DNA from 2 places in the Clostridium sp. JS66 genome. Region 1 is predicted to be linked to the other one. Evidence: a T-box and tRNA genes for the amino acid it is inferred to sense, from the RefSeq annotation. Region 1 holds a T-box; the other holds one or more tRNA genes.
The links. The T-box of region 1 lies ahead of thrS (threonine--tRNA ligase). A T-box ahead of a tRNA ligase gene usually reads a tRNA of that ligase, here a tRNA-Thr.
Positions count from the first base shown of each region.

Region 2: it encodes a tRNA-Thr, which carries the amino acid that the T-box ahead of thrS (threonine--tRNA ligase) is inferred to sense. The anticodon was not compared.

Region 1 covers NZ_CP131467.1:5,649,864-5,654,052, forward strand. The annotation lists gene infC (translation initiation factor IF-3) at 1-259, opposite strand, end outside; ribosomal protein L20 leader region at 291-402, opposite strand; gene thrS (threonine--tRNA ligase) at 446-2,362, opposite strand; T-box leader at 2,435-2,720, opposite strand; T-box leader at 2,862-3,132, opposite strand; gene ytxC (putative sporulation protein YtxC) at 3,238-4,137, opposite strand.
Region 2 covers NZ_CP131467.1:6,277,253-6,281,441, reverse strand. The annotation lists gene Q6H37_RS29275 (CoA-binding protein) at 72-443, shown strand; gene Q6H37_RS29270 (pyruvate, water dikinase regulatory protein) at 469-1,284, shown strand; tRNA gene Q6H37_RS29265 (tRNA-Glu) at 1,456-1,530, shown strand; tRNA gene Q6H37_RS29260 (tRNA-Val) at 1,536-1,611, shown strand; tRNA gene Q6H37_RS29255 (tRNA-Asp) at 1,617-1,693, shown strand; tRNA gene Q6H37_RS29250 (tRNA-Thr) at 1,701-1,776, shown strand; tRNA gene Q6H37_RS29245 (tRNA-Glu) at 1,790-1,864, shown strand; tRNA gene Q6H37_RS29240 (tRNA-Val) at 1,870-1,945, shown strand; tRNA gene Q6H37_RS29235 (tRNA-Asp) at 1,951-2,027, shown strand; tRNA gene Q6H37_RS29230 (tRNA-Thr) at 2,036-2,111, shown strand; gene Q6H37_RS29225 (ATP-binding protein) at 2,223-3,206, opposite strand; gene Q6H37_RS29220 (DnaD domain protein) at 3,206-4,186, opposite strand.

The sequences.
Region 1 (4,189 bases):
TTACAACTTTTTGCTTTTTCTTAGCATCTTTATCTTTTTTAGCTTGCTCATAAACAAACTTTCCAAAATCCATTATTTTGCAAACTGGTGGATTAGCATTTGGAGATATCATAACTAAATCTAGTTCTTTTTCTTCAGCCATTTTAAGTGCATCTCTTGATGATATAACTCCAAGCTGAGAACCATCATCTCCAATAACCCTTAATTCTTTGTTTTTTATTTCCTCATTCATAAGAAAATCTTTATTAATAATTTTCACCTCCCAGGTGGTTTTATGCTTATGTTTTATAACATATAAAAAAGGACGGCTTAAGCCGTCCTGAAAATACAATTCTAACAAAAACTGTAGTAACCTCACTAGCTTTGCTGTAAGGTGAGAAACGGCTGTTTCTTCTTAACAAAGAGTATTTTACTATACTATTTTTAGTTTGTCAACATTTTTATATTAATCTACTGAACTTTCTTTTCTGTCAATTTCACCTTTGATCTTTTCTACAAATTGATCTAAAGCCATAGCTCCTAAATCTCCAAGCTTTCTGCTTCTTACAGCTACTGTATTTTCTTTCATCTCTTTATCACCTAATACAAGCATGTAAGGAACTTTTTGAAGTTGAGCTTCTCTTATCTTGTATCCAATTTTTTCATTTCTTAAATCTACTTCTACTCTTAATTTATTCTTCTTTAATTCTTGAGCAACTTTATTTACATAATCAATTTGATCATCTGTAATATTCATTATTTTAACTTGTACTGGTGCAAGCCAAGCTGGGAATGCTCCTGCATAGTGCTCTATTAATATTCCTATAAATCTTTCTATAGAACCAAATACAACTCTGTGAACCATAACTGGTCTGTGTTTTTCTCCGTCAGCACCTATATAAGTTAAGTCAAATCTTTCTGGCATCTGGAAGTCAAGCTGTACAGTTCCACACTGCCAAGTTCTTCCTATGCAATCTCTTAAGTGGAAGTCTATCTTAGGACCATAGAATGCTCCGTCTCCTTCATTAACTTTATATTTAAGACCTATAGTATCTAACGCTTTTCTCAAACCATTAGTAGCAGCTTCCCAATCTTCATCACTTCCCATAGAATCTTCTGGTCTTGTTGAAAGTTCTACAAAATATTCAAATCCAAATACTTTATAGAAGTCATCTATTAATTTTATAACATTTACGATTTCATCTGTAATATTATCCTTTGCTAAGAACAGATGAGCATCATCTTGTGTAAAACATCTAACTCTCATAAGACCATGTAATGAACCAGACTTTTCGTGTCTATGTGCTAGACCCATTTCAGCATATCTTAAAGGTAATTCTCTGTATGAGTGTATTGTATTTTTGTAAACAAGTATTGATCCTGGACAGTTCATTGGTTTTATAGCATAATCTTCATTATCTATTTTAGTAAAGTACATATTTTCTTTATAATGATCCCAGTGTCCTGATTGTCTCCATAATTTTTCATTTAAAATTACAGGAGTCATTATTTCATCATAATCAGCTGCTGAATGCATCTCTCTCCAGAAGTTTTGAAGAGTGTTTCTTATTATCATTCCCTTAGGGTGGAAGAATGGGAATCCTGGTCCTTCCTCATGCATACTGAATAAGTCTAATTCTTTACCTAATTTTCTGTGATCTCTTTTCTTTGCTTCTTCTAACATATTTAAATATGCATCAAGATCAGCTTTTTTCTCAAAAGCAGTTCCGTAAATTCTCTGAAGCATTTTGTTCTTCTCGTCGCCTTTCCAATAAGCACCTGCGATGGAAAGTAATTTTACAGCTTTAACCTTTCCTGTTGATGGTACGTGAGGACCTGCGCATAAGTCTACGAAATCTCCTTGTTTGTAGAAAGATATTACTGCATCTTCTGGTAAGTCTTTTATTAATTCAACTTTGTAACATTCTTTCTTTTCTTGCATAAGTTTTATAGCTTCTTCTCTTGGAAGCTCAAATCTTTCAAGTTTTAAATTTTCTTTAATTATTTTGTTCATTTCTACTTCTATTTTTTCAAGCATTTCTGGAGTAAAAGAAAATTCTGCATCAAAATCATAATAAAATCCTGTATCTATTGCTGGTCCTATAGCTAATTTAACTTCTGGATATACTTTCTTTACCGCTTGAGCAAGTATATGTGAACCTGTATGTCTTAATATCCATTTTCCATCTTCATCATCAAAAGTTAATATTTCAAGTTTGCAATCATTATTAACTTCTGCCATTAATTCTGCTCTTTCACCATCTATCTTAGCTCCTAGCGCCTTTTTTGCTAGGGATGTGCTCAATTTAGCAGCTACATCAGCTACTTTTGTTCCTTTTTCTACCTCAATTAAACTTCCATCTTTTAAAGTAATCTTTACCATAATAATTTCCTCCTAATCTTTTTATTTAAATTATAATTATTTACAATATAAAAACACTCGTCTCATAAATAAATATGGGACGAGTGTTATTTCGCGGTTCCACCCAACTTCAACAGCATCTAAGCCTTATTTAGGCAAGGATTATTAAAGCTATACAATAAAGAAAATAAAATTTTTCTACTGCATATCTACTGTTATCTCTAAACCCCTTAACGCAGGAAACGGATATACTTACTATAATTTCAGTATTCAACTCAAAGGTGGTTTTCAATGCCTCTTACCTAAAGAACCTTTCAACCAATGGGTCCTTCTCTCTTAAAGCAGCTTCACATCTACTCTTCCTTATCACTGTTTTTGTATATTATATTCTTTTAAGTTAATAGTTGTCAATAGTTTTTTGTATTTTTTATTGAAATTTAATTTCAAACATGATATAATTAAAATTTTACCCACATCACCAATTAATGTTAATTTTAAATAAAAAAACACCTATCCCAACACATGGGACGAGTGCTATTCGTGGTTCCACCCAACTTTAACAGTAATCAAATTATCTAAATTATACTTTAATAAAAACTACTAAAGCTATAATATTTTATCTTTACTGATATCTCTACACCTTTAACGCAGGCAGCGGATATACTTACTATAATTTCAGTATTCGACTCAAAGGTGGTTTTCAATAACCCTTACTCAAAAAATCTCTCACCCAATGGATTTTTCTCTCTTGGAGTAGTTTGTCATTTACTCTTCCTTATCAACGTCTTTAAATTATATACCTCATTATAGTATCTAAAATAATAACTGTCAACACTTTAAATTAAAAATATTTAAATATTTTTATGCTTTCTTTATTAATTTTATATTATTACAATTCATACTTTATTGAGACTGTGTTTAATCTTTTCACATATTTTACAGGTATCACACATCTGAACTCTATCTGTAAAAACCTTTTTTATAGTATCTATCAAATCCAAATTTCTACAATTATCCCCACAATGAATTATTATTTTTCCCGGTGAATTAGTTATCAACATACTTATGATCATATCATCCATATTTGTATTTTCTTTATATTTTAGATCTCCTAAATCAGCAAATAGTTTTTTTCCTATATCATTACCTTCCTTATCCTGTATCAAATATTTACCGTCACTTTTTATAATTATATTTATTTCTTCTATTTTACTTTCTTGAATTTCCACAAAGTACTTTAATAATTTTATAAATTCATTATATTCTTTTTCGGTCATATATCTTTCTACAACCTTATCAACTATTTCTTCTAAATCTTCTCTTAGCTCTTTCATTCTAAAAGTTATAAATCCATTTATATTTATTTCTTTATTTTCAACTATGCACTCCACTATTTTGTCAATTATAGCATTCCTCTTATTCATATAATAAATTGAATTTTCATCAATTATTGACTCTTTCCCCTTTAATACTTTTATGCTATTTTCTCTTATTTCTTTTATTTCATCATGTCTAAGGAAAAAATACGTATCACATAAAAACATTTCCATATCCTTTTTATAAAATTCATCTATAACAATTTCATACAACATATTAGCTATATTTACATTAAACATATTACTCAATCTATCATTTAACTCTTCATTACAAAATATTTTTACGAAGTGAGTATTGGATTCTATACTTTCCGAAATTCCTATTATTACATTTTTATTTTTAAAATATTCTTTTATATTGTTTATTCCATCTATTACTTTCTCTTTATCATTATCGTATACAACAGTAAGCAATAACATTATTTCCACTCCCTTCTTTGAAATAGTATATGTTTAAAACAAATGTATATTC
Region 2 (4,189 bases), 630 kb from region 1:
ATAGAATTTTTTATATTTAAGATTATTTTGTATATAATATTATTATAAATTGATGAAAGGAGAAAAAAATTATGATAGCTCATGAATTATTAAATTATAAAAATTGGGTGGTAGTAGGTGATGTGTTAAAGGAGGAGAAGTATGCCTTTAAAATATTGAATCAATTAAAGAATGCGGGGTTTAATGTGGAAGGTGTTAATCCTAGGGATACTACAGGTAAGGTTTACAAGTCTCTTGGCGAAGTACCTTTTGACATAGATGTAATAGATTTATGTATAAATCCTGTAGCTGGATTAAGAATAGTACAAGATGCAGAAAGTTTAAATATTAAAAAAATATTAATACAACCTGGAGCTGGTAGTACTGACATATTGAGTTTATGTAAAAATAAAGGTATTATAGCTATAGAGGGATGTGCACTTGTGGAACTTGGAAATTTATAAGTGTTAAAAGGGGGAAAATTAATTTATGTTGACAATATATGCGGTGTCTGATTCTATAGGAGAGACAGCTGAGCAAGTTGCAAAAGCAACTTCAAGTTTATTTTCTGAAGATGTAAAGGTTAAAAGGGTACCTTATATAAAAAGCTTTGAGCATGTAAATGAGTTTATAAATAATTTAGAAGACAAAAAAAATATTATGATAATATCTACTATAGTTTTAGTAGATGTTAGGGAGTTTCTTGTACAAAGGTGTATAGAAGAAGGTATACATATAACCAATGTATTGGGCCCTTGTATAAGTATGGCATCAATGATATTAAACAAAATACCTAATTATAGACCTGGAGCTATTTGGGAAATGGATTCTGAGTATTATAAAAAAATAAGGGCTATGGAATTTGCCATGCAATATGACGATAGTAAAGATAATGCAGGTATAAAACATGCTGATGTAATTTTAATAGGGCTTTCTAGAACTTCAAAAACTCCTTTATGTATGTATTTAGCTAATAAAGGAATAAAGGCTTTAAATGTTCCATTGATGCCAGAAGTACCTATACCAGAAGAATTATTCGAAGTAGATAGAAGGAAAATAATAGGTCTTACTATAGATCCTATGCAGCTTATTGAAATTCGAAAACATAGATTAGATAAGTTTTCTTCAGCTTCAAGGGAAATACAGTATGCTAATGCAGAAAGAGTGCTTCAAGAATTAGAATTTGCAGATAAACTTATGAGTAGATTTAATTGTAAAATAATAGATGTTACAAAGAGAGCAATAGAAGATACTGCACTTATAATTATGGAGCATATAGGACATATTGGTTCAAAAGATTATTAGTATTAAAAAATTAAAATGACTTAAAGTGTTGATATATAAGGGATTTTAACAAAAATATAAAAAAAATAAAAAAAGTTTTAAAAAATATGTTGACACTTTCGTGAAAATCTTGTATTATAGTCTATGTCGGGTCGCTAAGTAATAGCGAATGACTGATAAAAATATGAATAAGGCCCCTTGGTCAAGCGGTTAAGACACCACCCTTTCACGGTGGTAACAGGAGTTCGAGTCTCCTAGGGGTCACCATATATGGGCGCATAGCTCAGCTGGGAGAGCATCTGCCTTACAAGCAGAGGGTCACAGGTTCGAGCCCTGTTGTGCCCACCATATATGGCCTAGTGGCTCAGTTGGTTAGAGTGTCGGCCTGTCACGCCGAAGGTCGAGGGTTCGAGTCCCTTCTAGGTCGCCATATATTCGCTGGCATAGCTCAGTTGGTAGAGCAACTGACTTGTAATCAGTAGGTCGAGGGTTCGAAGCCTTCTGCCAGCACCAAAAAATTTAATAAGGCCCCTTGGTCAAGCGGTTAAGACACCACCCTTTCACGGTGGTAACATGGGTTCGAATCCCGTAGGGGTCACCATATATGGGCGCATAGCTCAGCTGGGAGAGCATCTGCCTTACAAGCAGAGGGTCACAGGTTCGAGCCCTGTTGTGCCCACCATATATGGCCTAGTGGCTCAGTTGGTTAGAGTGTCGGCCTGTCACGCCGAAGGTCGAGGGTTCGAGTCCCTTCTAGGTCGCCATATAGTTTGCTGGCATAGCTCAGTTGGTAGAGCAACTGACTTGTAATCAGTAGGTCGAGGGTTCGAAGCCTTCTGCCAGCACCAAAACATTGAATGTCGTATGATATTCAATGTTTTTTTTGTTATAATAACTTTAATATATTAAAGCAATAATAAAAAATATCTTTTGCCATTAAAGCAAAAGATATTTTAAAATTAATATTTTCTATTTTTAATATTTTGACCTATTCTTATATCATCACCATAAAATTTGCATAGTGTGAATTCTCCTAAAAGTCTTGACGAAATTCTTTCTGAATAATTTTTTAATAGTTCTTCTAAACCACAGTTTGTGGAAATTAGCATTTTGCGATTTTTAAGCAATTTTATATTTAGAAGATTAAATAACTCTGTTTTAGAAAAATCAGTAATTTGTTCAGAACCTAAATCATCAATTATAAGAAGATCACAATTTATAAGCAAATCTTCAAGTTCATCAGAATTGTTAAACCTAATCTGCTTTAAGTCATGAATTAATGTTTCAGCAGTTCTATATACTACTAAATGGCCTCTATCTAAAAGTTCTTTAGCAATACAATAGGATAAGAAACTCTTTCCAGTGCCCGAGTTACCCAAAAACAGCAAATTTTCATTGGCAGAAGAAAAGCTTTCTATGAAACTCCAGGATTTTGAAACTATATCTTCAAGGTTTTTTCTAGGGCTTTTACGTACATCATCACTTTTATGAGGTGAATAAAGTTCAAAATTAAAATTGCTAAAATTATTTTTTTCAAGTATAGTTTTTAATTCAGAGTTTTCATAGTACAGTTCTACAAGTTTGTGCTTATAGCAGCTGCATTTTTCAGTTCCAATAAATCCAGTATCCTTACATTTATTGCACATGTAATGCATGTCTAAGTAGTCTAAAGGATAGTTATTACTTACTAACATTTCAGATTTTTTTATCCTAAGATCAGTAATTTTTTCTTTTAATTGCTTTAATTCATTCTCTTTATTTTCTGAATTGTTAAGTATAGTTATTGAAAGCCTAACACATAGTTTTCCTATTTCACGCTCTATATCTATAATTTGAGGAATTTTATTTTGAATTTCTTCTCTTCTTTTATTGAGAGATTTTTCTTCAAATTTACGTATATTTTCATATACCTTAATTATGTTGCTTTGATATCCTTTAACCATTATTTATCCCATCCTAGCAGTTTTTTTTCTAAATCCTCAAAATCATAGTTCCTTTGTTCGAAATTATTAAATGTACTATTAGAAGAATTATTTTTATAAGTTGGATTATTTTTATGGTAAATTCTTTTAGTGTTTTTTTTGTTTACATCATCTACAGTTTTAATATTATCTTTGTTCCAACTTGTAAGTATACCATCAATATATTTAAAGTCTGTCTTATTTATACGCTGAAAGCATATTTCACAGGCTTTATATATAACATCAATAGGAAACTTATAAGTGCTAATCCACTTGTTTAACATATCTTCTTGTGGCTTCATAATTTCTGCATCCTTTATCCCTAAGTAGTTCAATATTTTTCTTATATTAATCCACTTGTCTTCATGCTTTTTTATAAAGGCTTGGGCGTCATCTATGTTTTTAATTTTTGAATCAAACCAAGCTAGAGCAATTTTTTCAATATATCTACAATCTGTTTTTCCCTTTGATGCACAATATTGAATAAGTAAAAGTATAATTTCAGGAGAAAAATTAAAATCTTTTAGCCATCCTATGTACATGGTCATTTCCTTTGAGGATAGAGGTCTTCCAAGGAGTTTTTCTATATCTTGAAGCATATCCTTTGTGGAATTTTTATTTAATTCCTCCAGTAAATTTATGTTTTCTGGATTTTCCTCAGGAGAATCAGATAAATTAATAAATTCAATATTGTAATTGCCCATGTTGTCTATAGGGACCATCCTAATTACATTTTCATCATTCCAATAGTTCCATGCATTTAATACATCTGTTTCAAGGAGATGCAAAGCACCTGCCATTATTTGTGAACTAACCCCTAATTCACCAGATACGCAATACTTTAGCCCTAGAAGATATACTTTTACAAATTCTCCTCGGGCCTTTGGCATAAATTTATCTATAAAAATATTACTTACAGGAGTGTAATTAGAGTTCTTACTTTTAAATACAAAAGTACTCATATT